One region of the Desulfosediminicola ganghwensis genome, then DNA from elsewhere that is predicted to be linked to it. Evidence: riboswitches for the same ligand, from Rfam matches in the RefSeq annotation. Region 1 holds a riboswitch; each other region holds the start of a gene.
What was found. A riboswitch is a leader RNA that binds a small molecule or an ion and turns the genes downstream of it on or off. The one in region 1 is predicted to bind thiamine pyrophosphate.
Positions count from the first base shown of each region.

Region 2: another riboswitch for thiamine pyrophosphate. It lies ahead of thiC (phosphomethylpyrimidine synthase ThiC); the one in region 1 lies ahead of thiM (hydroxyethylthiazole kinase).
Region 3: another riboswitch for thiamine pyrophosphate. It lies ahead of FCL45_RS13760 (thiamine ABC transporter substrate-binding protein); the one in region 1 lies ahead of thiM (hydroxyethylthiazole kinase).
Region 4: another riboswitch for thiamine pyrophosphate. It lies ahead of thiS (sulfur carrier protein ThiS); the one in region 1 lies ahead of thiM (hydroxyethylthiazole kinase).

Region 1 is NZ_CP050699.1:2,685,029-2,689,013, reverse strand. It holds gene FCL45_RS11445 (ABC transporter ATP-binding protein) at 1-401, opposite strand, end outside; gene thiE (thiamine phosphate synthase) at 404-1,042, opposite strand; gene thiM (hydroxyethylthiazole kinase) at 1,083-1,895, opposite strand; TPP riboswitch at 2,068-2,159, opposite strand; gene FCL45_RS11430 (RNA recognition motif domain-containing protein) at 2,635-2,898, shown strand; gene FCL45_RS11425 (cold-shock protein) at 3,056-3,259, shown strand; tRNA gene FCL45_RS11420 (tRNA-Gly) at 3,594-3,668, shown strand; gene FCL45_RS11415 (hypothetical protein) at 3,792-3,985, opposite strand, start outside.
Region 2 is NZ_CP050699.1:1,256,713-1,260,697, reverse strand. It holds gene thiC (phosphomethylpyrimidine synthase ThiC) at 7-1,335, opposite strand; TPP riboswitch at 1,391-1,505, opposite strand; gene FCL45_RS05370 (acyl-CoA dehydrogenase family protein) at 1,793-3,562, opposite strand; gene FCL45_RS05365 (TetR/AcrR family transcriptional regulator) at 3,705-3,985, opposite strand, start outside.
Region 3 is NZ_CP050699.1:3,244,918-3,248,902, reverse strand. It holds gene FCL45_RS13765 (ABC transporter permease) at 1-815, opposite strand, end outside; gene FCL45_RS13760 (thiamine ABC transporter substrate-binding protein) at 1,109-2,158, opposite strand; TPP riboswitch at 2,285-2,394, opposite strand; gene FCL45_RS13755 (hypothetical protein) at 2,632-2,886, shown strand; gene FCL45_RS13750 (molybdopterin-guanine dinucleotide biosynthesis protein B) at 2,978-3,532, opposite strand; gene FCL45_RS13745 (TraR/DksA family transcriptional regulator) at 3,516-3,857, opposite strand.
Region 4 is NZ_CP050699.1:4,986,788-4,990,772, reverse strand. It holds gene FCL45_RS21470 (transferrin-binding protein-like solute binding protein) at 1-158, opposite strand, end outside; gene FCL45_RS21465 (GlsB/YeaQ/YmgE family stress response membrane protein) at 1,228-1,476, shown strand; TPP riboswitch at 1,832-1,926, shown strand; gene thiS (sulfur carrier protein ThiS) at 2,032-2,232, shown strand; gene FCL45_RS21455 (thiamine phosphate synthase) at 2,234-2,827, shown strand; gene FCL45_RS21450 (thiamine phosphate synthase) at 2,892-3,518, shown strand; gene FCL45_RS21445 (thiazole synthase) at 3,598-3,985, shown strand, end outside.

The DNA of each region.
Region 1 (3,985 bases):
TTCTCACCCTGATCGGCAAGACCCGCTTCATCCAGAAGGTGTCCCGCCATTTCATGCAACTCCGGGGTTATTTCAGAGCGCAACCTGGCTCCAAGAAGCACATTATCCTGCACCGACAGCCATGGGAGCAACAAATCACTCTGCGCCATCCAACTGATCCCCGGATTTTCGACGCCATTAAAGTGAACCCGCCCGCTGTAACTGAGGTCTGGATTACCTGATACAATTTTCAACAATGTCGACTTGCCGCAACCGCTAGGACCGAGCAGGCAGGTACAACTACCGGCCCCAATTGTGGCACTGAAATCGCTGAACAATAACTCTCCATCAAACGACAGGGAAATCGAGTCAAAATGAATAGCAGGCGGAGTGGTACAACTTTGCAAATGAAACTCTTGCATACTTAAACGATCCTTTTTGCTGAAGTCACCTGCTGTAATAGCTCACGGGCCGAAGCCTCCGGACTTTCAGCAGCAATGATCGCCGAAACCACCGCCACACCATCTGCGCCGTGCTGAATGACATCGGCTGCATTGGCAGCAGAGATCCCACCAATGCCCACCAGAGGCAGTTGTACGTTGTCACGGATTATTCGAACCCCTCCCAGACCAAGAGGCTTGGCAATATCTGCTTTAGTGGCTGTGGCAAAGACCGGGCTGATGCCGATATAATCAGCACCTTCCAGCTCTGCCCGCCTGGCGTCAGCCAGGGATTCCGCCGATATACCTATTATCTTCTGGCCTCCCAGCAAAGAACGGGCATCCTTTATATGCATGTCATTCTGGCCGAGATGCACACCGTCTGCATCGCATGCAAGTGCGACATCCACGCGGTCGTTGACAATGAGCGGGATTCCAAGCGGCCTGAGATGTTCGACCAGCCCCCTTGCCTCCTCCACAAATCGGCGTGTGGGCAGATTCTTCTCCCTTATCTGCACGCAACTTACTCCACCGCTGACTGCAGCAACCACGATATCTGCCAGATTACACTCTCCGGCCATCTCCCGGTCTGTAACCAGGTAGACTGAATAGTTCAGCTTCATAAAGTGCTTCCTTTCCCAATGCTGCAAGACTCGAATTTGTTCATGGACAAATACGACAGCCTGTGCGGAGATCTTCCGGCGTAATTGTGTAGAGACTGTCAAGAAGGTTGACCATGAAGCTTCCCGGTCCTTTGGATATTTCACCTGCCATTTCTCCAGCCAGACCGAAATAGGCCAAAGCTGTGGCGGTAGCCATGACCGGATCATCGTCTACCGCATTGAAAGCACCAACTATGGTTGTTGCCGCACAGCCGGTGCCCGTTACATAAGGCATCAGCTTATGCCCGTTTTCAACGCGAAGCACCCGCATGCCATCGGTAACAAGATCCACCGGTCCGGTAACTGCCAGGGTAACTCCAAGCTCCCCGGCAAGAATCCCTGCAACGCCTGCCGCATCTTCCACGGAATGAAGCGCATCGACACCTCGTGTTTTAGAATCTGCATCACGCAATGACAGTACCTCTGAAGCGTTACCGCGGATCACGGTTACCTGCGTATCAGCAATAATTCGTTTGGCGGCAGCAGTACGAAGTGCAGTTGCACCCGAGCCAACCGGATCAAGCACTATTGGAGTGCCCAATTCGGACGCTTTCCTGCCGGCCTTCACCATTGAATCGACCCAGGCATCAGTCAGGGTGCCAATATTGAGTACTAACGCTCCGGCAAAGCCGGCCATCTCCTCAACCTCATTTTCGGCATGGGCCATGACAGGCGACGCCCCTGCCGCCAGAAGCACATTGGCTGTTGAATTCATCACCACAAAATTGGTGATATTATGAATAAGCGGATTATTAGCTCGAACTTTCTGCAAGTTTTCTGCTGCACGTTCAGCTGGAGTGCTGGTCCGGGACATTGGTTCCCTCCTCGGTAAATTATTGCCGTTGGAGCTGGCAATATCTGCACAGCAAACGCCCATGACAATCTGGTGTTTACAGGCACGTAAAATGAAAACAGGAGGCAACAGAAAAAGAGATGTCTGAGCGGGATTGCTCAGCCGAAAACCGATGAAGAATCTGATATGAATACAACAATCATCCGTGCATCCCTACGCTGGCGTTAACCAGATCAGGTTCAAAGGGTATCATCTCAGGCTTATCAGCCACCCCTTGCAAATTATATTGAACATTTATAGAATATCATAAATGGAATGTCAAATGGTTGGTTGACAGCGAAACTACTCACAACATTTGCGTTATTACTCCCTGCAACCTGTGGCACTCATGCAGCAACCCCAAACACCTAACATGACTTATCCGTTGACAATATCTAAGGAGACATCTATATTTCTTAATGTATTCTGCTGAAATTATACAGCGTCGAAATCGTGTTTCTTCCAGGCCGAAAATCGCGGGTTTAATCCCTCCCACCCGATACTGCCCGACACATTCATGGACACCTGAAAATTTCACCAGTGGCAGCAGCAATAGCTTTCTCATGGGGACTATCAGCTTACCGGTATGGCCTGGATTCTGACACCCTCATTCTATAAATCAAGATCACGCTTCGTGGTTCTCGACACCTTACTTGCGGCCCTATCGCATTTTGTTGCCGACAACATTTCGCCGCTGGTCACAGCAAACAGGAGATCCTGAGTGAAGCTCTTTATAGGCAACCTGCCCTATGATATCAGCGAGAGCGAGGTATTAGCTCTATTTACCCAATACGGAGAAGTCGTCAACGCAAACCTTGTGACTGACCACTTCAGCGGACGATCAAAAGGCTTTGCCTTTATTGAAATGGGGTCTCGAAGCGAGGGACATAAAGCCATGGAAGATCTCAACAGACACGAGTATAAGCACCGTCAACTCGTTTGCCGTGAAGCCAAACCTCAGAAAAAAGGAAAGAAACGCAGATAAAGCCGTTATCATACGGTACTGCTTTTTGAATAAATAGCAGAAATATCAGTGCAGAATTAACCCGTGAAGCGGGTTATGACTCGATATCCTGGAAAAGAGAATATCGAGTTTGGAAAACGGGGCAGTTTCGCCCCACACTAACACAGGAGTTGTCACAATGGTTGAAGGAACAGTTAAGTGGTTTAATGATGCCAAGGGATTTGGATTTATCGAGCAGGATGGTGGAAAGGATGTCTTTGTTCATCACTCCGCAATTCAGACTACCGGCTTCAAATCACTCGCAGAAGGCGAGCGCGTGAGTTTTGAGGTCACTGAAGGCCCTAAAGGCCCTTCAGCCCAGAATGTAGTTAAGATCAAATAAACTGCCAGAGGGGGTTGGCTGCAGAACAGCCAACTCCTTTGACACTGTAGTGATTTGATATACCTCGAAGTAACTTACTGTTTCCCGTCTTTCAGAGCAGCCTTCCTGTTATTCCAGAAGAAACCAGTTCTTAGCTTAGAGACCTAAGATTCACCCGGTTTTGATATTTCCTGCAGTTCAAATACAAGATCAGCCTCAGCATTAGCAAACGAAATACGTCGTTCTGATCCACTTTACCTGGTAATTGCCGACCCTGCCGAATTTCATACAAAAACTACCACAACGTCTTAGTTGACAACCCCAAACAAGAACTTTATACTTCTTCAACTTTCTTGCGGGAATAACTCAGTGGTAGAGTGTCAGCTTCCCAAGCTGAAGGCCGCGGGTTCGACCCCCGTTTCCCGCTCCAGAATTGCCAAAGGCTTACGATCTATTCGTAAGCCTTTTTTGTTTAAAATAAATTCAGCAGCCGATGCAACGGAAACGATAGATGTTTCTCTACCCTGCAATCTACAATCTTATTCACCCGGAACTAAAAATAGTATCCCATCTTAACTAAAGCAGAGTAAGACTCCCAATCCGCCCCGTTGAATTTGCTTTTGTAAATTGTGCCATCGGCCGCATAGGTTGTTTTTGTCCCCGAATCAGTACTCATGTTGTAGTAATAGAATTGAAGTCCCAGATACCAGTTCATGGTAACGTCATATCGATATTCAGCATTGAGAC
Region 2 (3,985 bases), 1.4 Mb from region 1:
CCGCTGTTATTGAGCTGACTTGCAGGCCGTAGCCTTGCTTGCTTCTTTCCTTTGATCCATCATTTTATACGCGCAAAATTCACCACACATAGTGCACGCACCATGGGCTTCTGCCAGCTCTGCTGTTGCACCTCTTCGTTTTCTGGCCAGATCTGGATCAAGCGCGAGTTCGTACTGTTTTTCCCAGTCCAGATTTTTTCTGGCCCGTGACATCTTGTTGTCCCACTCCATCGCACCGGGAATACCTTTTACAATATCAGCAGCGTGACCCGCTAGGCGGGTTGCCATAACACCTTCATGCACATCTTCTATGGTCGGCAGACAGAGATGTTCGCTGGGGGTTACATAGCAGAGAAAATCCGCACCGGCACTTGCCGCTATAGCGCCGCCGATTGCACAGCTTATGTGATCGTAGCCTGGTGCGACATCGGTCACCAGGGGACCGAGAACATAGAACGGCGCACCATGGCAGAGTCTCTTCTGTAACTGGATGTTGGTCTTGATCTGGTCAAGCGGCACGTGGCCAGGTCCCTCGATCATCACCTGTATACCGGCATCCCAGGCACGCTGCGTCAGCTCACCAAGGGTCAACAGCTCATGGATCTGGGCCCTGTCTGTTGCATCGGCAAGACAGCCCGGGCGGAAACCGTCACCCAGCGACAGAGTTGCGTCATAAGGCTTTACCAATTCCAGTAAGCGGTCAAAGTATTCATACAGGGGATTTTCCGCATTATTGTGCTGCATCCAGGCGCAGGTAAAGGAGCCTCCGCGGGAGACAACCTCCATGATGCGTCCCTCGTTGTCCATCTTCTCAAGTGTTGCCCGGGTAACACCGCAATGAACGGTGATGAAATCGACGCCGTCCTCAAGATGTTTCCTGATACCGTCAAAAATATCATCCACACTCATATCGACGATGGCTTTTCCTTTTCGAACAACGGTGTCGCATGCTGCCTGGTAAAGAGGAACGGAACCGATACAGATATCGGTTTCGGCAATGATTGCCGCCCGGATTTCATCGATCGGTCCGCCGGTGGAGAGGTCCATTATAGCGTCAGCACCTGCGGCTACTGCTGCTTTTGCCTTGGCAAGTTCGTTCTCAATGGAGGTATCGTCTTTACTGGTGCCGATATTAGCGTTGACCCTGGTTCGGATTCCCTTCCCTACCGCCAGCGGCTTTCCGCTCGTTCGCCTGTTGTTCCGGCATACTATTGCCGTCCCTTCAGCGATTCGATCTCGAAGTATTTCCGGGTCGAGACCGGCTTCTGCGGCTGCTATCGATACGTCCTCGGTCACGTATCCTTCACGCGCCAGTTCCATCTGTGTTTTATACATTGTTGTGCCCCATAGTGAAGATATCGAAGGGTTCGATCGGGGCGCGGCAGGATGCCGCGGACGATTCGACCGTTCCCTCCGCCGGTATTATCCGGATCAGGTTCAAAGGGTCGATTCGTTATTCTACGAAAAACGAAACTCTCAGTCCGAAGACTCCCCCAGGTCAATAAGCATGCAACTCTTTCTGATGGACAGTTGCATTGAACATTTTCCCGGGAAACTACCAGTCGCTCCTCGCCAGGTCAAGCTTTTGTGGAGAGCGTTGAGGATGGTGTGGATAAGAACCTGGCCTGCAAAACAAAATAACCAATGTCCAATCAGAGTTCTTTCCCACAAATAATCGACCACTGTAATCGTGGCCGATCTCGAATGGCGCGGGCACCAGCTTTTATCGTCACCTGCTTCAAACAAAGGTGGGGCGATAACCTGCCCCCACTTTATCAGGCTATGCCGTAGATCATGGATTCATCTCGTACTGGTCTTTCATGCTATACACATACGTTTCCCAGATGTGCTGCAGCTGCTTCGGGTTCACTGCCGGGCGTTTTACCATCCTGGTACAGATCTTCTGCTGGATGAAGCTGGTGGAGCCTTTGGTATAGAGTTGCAGGGCAAATTTCGAGAAGTCCCGGATCATGACCTCGAAAATCTGGTCGATGAGTGCCGGGTCAATCTTCATCAACTTGGCGTTTTCGAGGATCAACTGGCCATACACCACGAGGGTGAACAGTTCGCCGAGGTTGAGCAGAAAATCAAAATCCTTGATCTGTTGCTTGCTGGGCTTGCCGACAACCAGCAGGATCTTTAACAGCCTGATTTGCTTTTTGAAAATTTTGACGTTGGGCGAGTTGAACTCTTTGTAAATCGTGCGATAATCGTGAAAGCGTGTTTTGCCCAGGCCCTTGGTCGCCCCCTGCCTGAAAAGAAAATCGTCATTTACCGGCGCAGTTTGCCGCGGCGTTTCGCTATAGCTGCCCGGCTTGAAAAAATAATTGGCCATGAATTTAATAATAAGCGCCATGTTTACATGAACGGTACCCTCAAGTTTAGGGAGCGCCCTGATATCTCTGGCAGCCATCTCAAAGTACATATCCTTTTCAAAACCTTTGGCGGCAATAACGTCCCACAGTGCGTTGACGACATCTTCGCCCTGGGTCGTCACCTTCATCTTGACCATTGGCGTAAAGAGCAAATAGCGCCGGTCCTCGGTACCTGCGACGCGCATGTAGTCGATGGCCCTGAGAGCAAAAAGCTTCATGGCCGTAAGCCGCGCATATGCATCAATAAAAAGCTGCTGAACATGGACGAAATCGGTGACGTAATGGTCGAAAAGATGGCGGTTGGCAGCGTGGTTGATTGCCTCGTGGAAGGCGTGGCTACAGATGCCTATTGAGGCCCAGCCGAGGTTGAATTTGCCGACGTTGACAGTATTGAGCGCCATATCCCAGGCATCCCGCCCCCTGGCCAGAATGTCATTCTCGCTGATGGGGTAGTCGTTCAGCTTGTATTCTGCGACGTAATTTTGCGAATTTATGACATTTTTTACGAGTTCGTAGTTCTCGTGCTGGGAGTTGACTGCGAAAAAGACATAGTCGCCGGAATCATTGAACTTGCCGAACGTTGAAACCAGGGCCGCCTCGTTGGCGTTGCCGATATAATATTTCGAACCATTCGCCAGCCAGCCCGAATCAGACTGTGGGGTAAGCCCGACGTCGCTGGTGTAGATATCTGCACCATGCTCTTTTTCCGAGAGGCCGAAAGCAAAAATCTCACCCTCTCCCAGGAGGCGCGCAGTTTTATGTTGAATCTCCTCGTTGTTACTCATCCAGATGGGGCCAAGACCAAGAATAGTCACCTGCCAGGTGTACCAATAACTCAAACCGTAAAAGCCCAAAACCTCGTTGATGGCGCAATTCCTGGACGTATCCCAACGTTTTGCTCCATCACCGAACTTGGCAGGAGTAAGAAATGTGGCAAAGAGTTGCTCCCGATGCGAGAATTCGAGGAAGTCGGCGTACCAGACCCGTTCGTGATCGTCGTGCTTGAGCTGCTCCTTGCCCTTGGTCTCAAAAAACTCGATGGTCTTCAGCACCAGTTGCCTGGATTCGCTGTCAAGATGCTCGTAGGACACAGTTTTAGGGTTCAGGAGCAGGTTTCTGGTTACCTGGATACTCTCATCCTGCGCTGAGTCCTGGTTGGTTTTTGCATTCCCGCTATTGAGCAACATGGCAATACCTCCTTCAGGTTATAGATGATACTGATGAACAAGCCGCTGATATAAACTGGTTAACAAGCGTTAACTTTGTGGGCTAAAAAAAAAATCAGCATGCCTCTGCTCCGGCATGGAACCGATTTTCGCTTTATCCTTGTTATTTCAAGCCATGCAGCAGGCGCTGATACATCCGCCAATATTTTTCCTTCATTATCGTCGGCACATCAACGACCTTTTTTGAAACATACTGCGCGAAAAAGCCGTTACAGGTGCAGAGCAGCAACATGGCGACCTCCTCCGGATCATCGCGGCGCAGGCTGCCCTCAGCCATGCACTCCTGAATTCGTTCCACCATGAATTTCTGGCTTACGGTCGCGTCTTTGGCCAGTACCCCTTTGACCTTATGCTCGACGGTGTGATCCATGGTCAGAAAGAGTA
Region 3 (3,985 bases), 560 kb from region 1:
TCAAGCCTGGCGTATATCCACATCAGGATAAAATTGATAGTTATCTGGATGAGCGATAAAGCGGCAGCCATAGGCAGGTTAAACATCTGCACAGCCTGACGATATATCTCGACTTCGATAGTGGCATAACCTGGGCCACCAAGAATGAGAACCACCCCAAAGCTGGTGAAACAGAAAATAAAAACCAAAAGCCCGGCGGACCCAATAGCGGGCAGGAGCAATGGCACGGTAACCCGTAAAAAAGTCTGCCAGGGTGATGCCCCAAGCATCCGCGCCGCCAAACGGAGATTAGGATCGAGACCGGCCCAGTAACTTGATACAATGCGGACAATCAGTGAATAATTATAAAAAACGTGAGCGAGTAGAAAAAAATAGACAGTCTGGTCGAGCCTGATTGGAGGCACGCTGAAATTAAACACATTTATCAGCAAGTCATTCGCCAGCCCATTCTGCCCCAAAAGTGCCCGAAAGGCTGCGGCAACAACAACGGTTGGCAGCACGAAAGGAACCGTCATGACTGCCTGCAGAAGACTCTTGCCGCGAAATTGGTATCTGGCAAAGATATAGGCTGCAGGAAGGGCAATCAGCAAAGTCAGCAAGGTGGAAAGTGCCGCCTGCCAGATGGTGAACCAGAGAATACGGAAATAAACAGGACTGGCGACCAGTTTGGCAAGCCTTTCAGGTTGCCAGCTGCCCTCCGGTAAAAAAGAGAACAGCACGATCTTGGTTAACGGATAAAAATAGAACAGTGCCAAGAAAACCAGAGGCAGGGAAAAAACCAGCCACCGCAGCGAATTTCGAGATTGTTCATTCACCAGTACAACCCCAGTAACAATATACCTTTAACCAGCATTCCCCATGACCACTATGTAAATTTCACCAACATGCAGGTTATACAACCTGCGTAGTCAAGATGTCGCCAATGCCCTGGAGCCAATCCCCTTGCACTGCTCATTAATCTAATTTTATTCACATTTTCCAATCAAACAGGCTGCCTGAATCTGGTGCAACGAACTCCGCGCTTTCCTATACCTGTGCCGATGAGATATCGGGGTTATGCTTTAATGACTGGTTGTTTTAAAGACTACTCGAGACCCAACATCCGTAATTATCGCAACATCACGTTTGTCCAATCCTCCAGCCATTTTTCCCTATTGGTCTCGATGGCTGCGGGATCGACCTTTAACGGTTTCTCTGCGACTTTTGAATACTTTATAAATATTTCAGGAAGATTAGCTTCGCTGTTGGCCGGATAGACAAACATTTGCAGGGGAATGTCCTCCTGAAACGTTTTGCTGAGCATGAAATCGACAAATTTTCGGGCAACCGTGACATTTTTGCTCCCTTTCAGGATTCCCACAAATTCGATCTGCCTGAAAGCGTTGTCATCGGTCACTAATGCCACGGTTGGAGCCTCTTCAGGCTCAGTCTCAGCATAATATACAGTTGCCGGTGGGCTGGTAGCATAACTCACCACTATAGGGCGATCCCCCTCTGAAGCAGCTGTGAAGTGTCCGAAGTAGGCATCAGACCACCCCTGGGCAATCAGCACCTTATTCTCACGCAACTTCTTCCAGTAATTAAGATAATCGCCCTCGCCAAACTTGCCTATGGTTGCAAGCAGAAACGCCATACCCGGAGAGGACGTAGCCGGATTCTGCACTGCAATGAGGCCTTTATACTCCGCCCTGGTCAGATCTGTCAGGTCAGTTGGTGGGGCTATCCCCTTTTCCTTAAACCAGGCTTTATCGTAGTTGAGGCAAACATCACCATAACTCACAGGCAACAACCTGTTTTCATTATCCAGCTTTAATCGATCGGGGATCATTTCCAGCATGGGAGACTGGTACGGTTCAAAGATATCTGCACCGATAGCTCTGGATAGAAAAGTGTTATCTACCCCGAAGAAGAGATCCGCCATTGGGTTATTCTTAGAAAGGATAGCCTGAACAAGAGCAGCCCCGGCATCACCTGACTTTAAAAACCGAACAACAACGTCATTTTCTCTTTCAAATTCGGCAATAACTTCTTTACTGACATTAAAACTGTCATGGGTCATCAAAGTTAACGTCTGTCCTGCATGGCACCAGGCAGGCAAAATGAACACGAGAGCAAAAATTAACAATACTCTCTTCAACTTGCAAATCGCTCCATTCATACTTATTTCCTTTAAAGTGAAATTTTGCCCGGAGAAGCAGTTCTGATCTGCAGTTTTTACAATCAGATACTACTTTCGGGCAGAGGAGCGTGTGCAATAAAAAAAGCCACCCCCAGAGCGGAGATGGCTGAAAGCCACACTTTTCCCTCCGCCGGCATTATCCGGATCAGGTTAAGCGGTCGGGCCCTTTCAGACCCCTCTCAGCCTGGTTATTCCAAGCTCCCGCGTATCAACTTGTACTTACAATGATTGACCGTACGATTAATGGTATGTCATGCAGATTAAGCCGGCAACATAAAATTGAATACCTCAACGTATTCAGAGAGTAAACTGACTGAAGCAGTTACCTGCAGCCAATAAATCGGTCTGGAATTTGCATAACTTGTGACTACATATTATCTTCACATCAGCTACGCAATGAATTGCGACAGCTATGAGATACTCCCAAAATCAACTATACTACTTGAAACACTATGATTTTATCTGATATCTACGCGACCATTTATCAATTTATCGTCAGTTACCCCATCATTGCCGCCATTGTAGGAGTGGTCCTTTTGGTATTCCTCTGGCAAAAGCCGTGGGAATTTTTGCGTATCACTATACTGGTTCTGATAATTGCAGCCGCCGGATACTATTTTGCCTTACTGACAATGTCGGCAGATTATGGTTCGGACCAGAAACGAGCAATTACTACAGAGAGAGAACAACAGTTAGAAGCTAATTAGCCCGAATCCCTCATGCGCACTTCAGGCTAAAGAGAGCTCCAGGGTGATACGTACCACCAGACACCAAGCCGCCTTATTATTTGAAATTACCTCAAGGGATCAGTTGCCAGCAATTGCCATCTACGATTTCTATAGAATTGAGTTCAGAAAAACCGGAAGTGCCATCTGAAACCACCACCAGATTCGCCCTGGCAAGCTGCGCCAACGCCCTCGGTTTTATCTCGCCTGATACAGAACGCACAACAATATGAATAGCAGGATCAACCACCGACCTTAAACTGTTTGATTCACATACAACAAGCGCATTATCGGGAATTCTTTTCGAGAATTCCCGATACCCTGCCTCTATCCCTGCGTCATCACTTCTAAGATAGAACACTTTTTTCGCACCTGCCCGTAGCATACGGGAGGTATCCTTTGGACCATTAAGGCGATTTTCTTCAAACAGTTTTCCTTCAAGAAAATCACGGCTGTGATCCCCATGATAAAGATGCTCGTCCGGGAAAATAGCAGAGACCTTCAACGCATAGATGTCATATTCAGCTGAAAACGATTGTATCAGGCGGCAGACGAATTCGGTTTTACCAACATTTCTGCCGGCGCCACCAATGATTACCAGATTTTTTTCTCTAGATTTTTTCAGCACAGTGCACACAGAAAGGGTTGGCCGGGTCAATCTCGAGACGGCGACCTGCAATCTCTTCATCGTACATGGCACAGTAGCCAAACTCCCCCTCTTCAATTCGTTCAAGAGCTGCCTCAATGCGGGTAAGTTGTATCTCTCGTCGTCGCTTGCCTTCAAGTGCCATAGCTTGAGATTGCATGGCATCCATCCTTGAGAGGCGTCCTACAGTTGATTGATCCAATTCGACAGTGCGGGTGGAGGCCTGACCGGCCTTTTTCTGCCCGATCAACTCTTTCCGCTGCTGCAAAAGTAGTTCCGTCAGTTTGTCTATATCTATTCCACTCATAACCAGCTGCCTTTCTGGTAGCAATACCCCGATGAAAAATTCCACTCACTGAAAACTATCAGATCATAAAAAAAGGTTCGCACCTGTCTGCCGACCTAGGACAGTTCAGGTGCGAACAAGAGGTTTCA
Region 4 (3,985 bases), 2.3 Mb from region 1:
ATCTCAACATCAAATCCGGCGGATAATCCTGATTCAGAAAAAGGTTGGGGGGCTATGTCATTGGCTGTATCGGTTGAACTGCCGCCACCGCCACAACCTGTCAGAGTCAAAAGGCCCAAGCTGCAGCTAACAACTGAGAAAGCCTGTAAAAGTTTCATTTCATATTCTCCCTCTGTTTTATTTGGGTGTTTCTATTTTCCACGGTCCTTTTAAGGTCTTTGGGGGTGCAAGAGCAATGGAGGTTTTGGCGGATAATGCTCTCTTTATATTGTAGTTCGTGTAAATAGTCGTAGATGCTCTTGATAATAGTTAGGTGTAGTTATATTTATAACAAATTGATGTAGTGTCAATGTAAAATACGGCCTACTTGTTAAACGGATTTAAGTTGTTAGGCAACTATCGCTTGAATTGCCTCGAATTGCAGGTGGTTTGATGGTTGTGTAAGTGACGGAAAAATTTTAAAAAAAAATTATATTGCGATTGAACCTCAGATTACGATTTGTGATGGGAGATGAAAGGGGGGGAGGAAGGACTACATCACCGCCATCTTTGGTTGCAACGATTTTACGATGTAACATTCAGCGTATGAAGTGAAGAACAGATTGAATTCAATGTTCACGGTGTAATCGCCTGCCATCTCACGCCTAACTCCTGACCAGCTTTTGCTGAGCTTCAGAGCTAATCTGAAAAATATCAAGAGAGGTATCGCACGACAGGTCGAAAATGTGGTGTGGTTCGTGGCATGTATTAAGGGTCTATTATTAGAAAGGCTCTGGATAATCGAAATTGGGCCCATTGGTGTCATACCGTCAGATTCGAAGTGTGAGACACCCGGAGCCAAAGCTGGTTTCTGGCAATTGAAGACATGACTCGGTAAAAAAGGCCCGTTGAAATAATTTTTCTTTACTGCATCATTACCGGTGTTACTCCTCCTCCGGAGTGGCTCTAGGTTATGTAATATAGCAATCTCATAGTATTATTTCTCGATATAGGCTGGTGGCAGGGAATTGCAGTGTTTTATCAAATGTGCACTGGCCGATTCTGCCACTGGGGTATGACAAATGCCTGCTGGACATGAGTGAAAGCGTTTTTAATGTTAGGCTATGTGGGCAAGCTTTTGCTCTTTCGTGATAATAGCAAGATGGGACTTGTCGAGACGTGAGTCCTCTACATCTATTTCGAGAAGTCATTTCAAATGAAAGTGGTGCTAAATTATGGAGGCAGGATATGGGTATTCTCTCTTGGGTTTTCCTTGGCCTGGTTGTGGGCTTGTTAGCGAAATTTATTATGCCGGGGGCTGATCCCGGTGGCTTTATCGTAACAATTATTATCGGAATTGTAGGTGCCTTTGTGGGTGGCTTCATTTCAACCAGGCTTGGCTTCGGCACCGTAACCGGTTTCAACTTCTCCAGCTTGCTCATAGCTACTGGTGGTGCCGTTTTATTACTTTTAGGGTATCGAATGATAAAAAAATAGCTTGTCGTAGTTGCCGGTTCATTCACACATCAATGTGATGCCCCACGCCTCACTCCCGGCCAGTGGTTGCTGGTTCTCAGGGGTAATCAGAAAACATTTTGATGTATATACAGGCTCTTAATCAATGTTATGATAAAGGGCCTGTTTTTCTTTGTAGTTATAATTTAGAAAATTTTATGCGTTACAATTCAGAGAGAGTTGGAGGGGCCATGGATCCATATCCATGGCCCATTTTGGGTTAAAATTTTAAGTTTGTTGAAACAAATAATTGTAAGCCAGTCCAATTTCGCTCATCAATTTGTGTCAGTTTTTTTCGAGCTTTCTTTTGCTCTATACAGTAATAAACAAGCTACATTTCAAAGAACAGGGGTGCCCGTGGATTACGAGCTGAGATTATACCCTTAACCTGATCCGGGTAATGCCGGCGTAGGGAATCATTGTTTTTCTCCACCTCCTCCCCCCCCCTCGATTTGAATTGTGTTGGTCTCTGTTTTTCGCCTTTTGCGGCAAAGTTTGTAAGCTATTAACATTCAGCACAATGAATAAGAGTAAATCATGCACGTTGTAATTAATGATCAGAAGTATGCGCTGGCCGAAGAGGCCACCGTAAAGGATGCTCTGCATTTGCTGAATATGACGGAAGAAGGTCTCGCTGTAGCCGTCAACTATGCAGTTATCCCCAAGAATAATTGGCCAGTCCATGTGCTGTCTGACGGCGATGTGGTAATGCTTGTTATGGCGACTCAGGGGGGCTGAGATGAAACTGCTGGTTATTTCCACTCCCGGTTTTGATGGTGCGGAGACAGAGACAATTAACGCATTATTTTCAGCAGGTCTTGAGATTTTACACCTGCGTAAACCTGGGTGGAGTAATCTTCAGATGGCTGAGTTGCTGGATGGGATTGATCCGGCTCACCACCCCAGGATAATGATCCATTCCAATTATGATTTGTTGGAAAAATACCAGCTTCGCGGAGCTCATCTTCCCTCCAGATCGATTCATCCGTGTAGCACCACGCCTGCTTACAGTCGCAGCAGGTCCTGCCATTCCATAGAAGAAGTCGAGTGTTTGGCCGGTATCTATGAATATCTCTTTATCAGCCCGGTTTTTGATTCGGTGTCCAAGCAGGGGTATTTGTCGGCAGTTTCTGTTGATGAACTGCACAACTGTACGAACAGTTCCGGCAGAAGACTGGTTGCCCTGGGGGGTATAACTGCACAAAAGCTTCCTGAACTTTCCTCCAGTATTTGCTGGGGTGCTGCCGCTCTTGGCACTATCTGGCAGCATGAAGGAGTGGTCGAGCGGGTAAGTGCTTTTCGAAATTTGCAGAAGATTGCCGACCGAATCTGAGCCACGATTCTGTCTGGTCGCTATGATTAGAGTACCTTAAATTTCTTATAAAAATAGAATTATTATGATTGCTGGAAAAATTCAGTTTATTACAGACCCACGCCCTGATTCCAGTCTTGTGGAGCAAGCGGAGGTCGTTTGTCGCGCAGGGATAGATTGGTTGCAGTTTCGTTTTAAAGATGCCGATCGGGATGAGAAGCTTTCAGTAGGTAAGGAGGTGGCCGAGATTTGCCGGAGTTTCAAGGCAACATTTATGGTCAACGACGACATTGAGCTGGCTGCGGAACTTGGTGCCGACGGCGTTCATCTCGGCCTGGATGATGGTGAGCCTCAAATGGCCAGGGATTTGCTCGGTAGCTCGGCGATCATTGGCGGGACATGCAATACTTTTGCAGATATTGAGCTGAGACACAAGCAAGGCGTCGATTATATCGGGCTCGGGCCGTATCGATTTACCTCAACCAAAAAGAATCTGAGCCCGACTCTTGGGCTTGAGGGGTATCGGACCATAATGCAGGAATGCCGGCGGCGGGGGATTACAACTCCAATTGTCGCCATTGGCGGAATTGCGGTTGAAGATATCGCACCGCTTATTTCTTCAGGTGTCCATGGTGTTGCCATTTCATCACTCATTCTTGATGCCGAAAATCCCCAGAGCAGGATAGCTGCCATCAGGCAACAGGTTTCATAAGTTTACGCAGCATTTTTTGTAATCCCAAAATCATATATGCGTATTATGCGTGGTTACTCTATATCTCAGGAGAAGAATCGTGAGTGGAAGTTCTTTGAAAATAGCAGATTGCACATTTGAGTCTCGTCTTTTTACGGGAACCGGCAAATTCGCTTCAAACAATCTGATGCGCAATGCCATCATCGCGTCGGAGAGTGAGTTGGTGACGGTGGCGCTGAAGCGTGTCGATCTGGCAGATAACAATGATGATATTTTGCGTCATCTCGATCATCCGAGGCTTCAGTTGCTGCCAAATACTTCTGGCGTGCGTAATGCCAGGGAGGCTGTTTTTGTGGCCCAGATGGCGAGAGAGGCACTTGGTACCAATTGGCTGAAACTAGAAATTCACCCCGACCCTAAATACCTGCTGCCTGATCCGGTTGAGACGCTTCTGGCTACCGAGGAGTTGGTAAAACAGGGGTTCATCG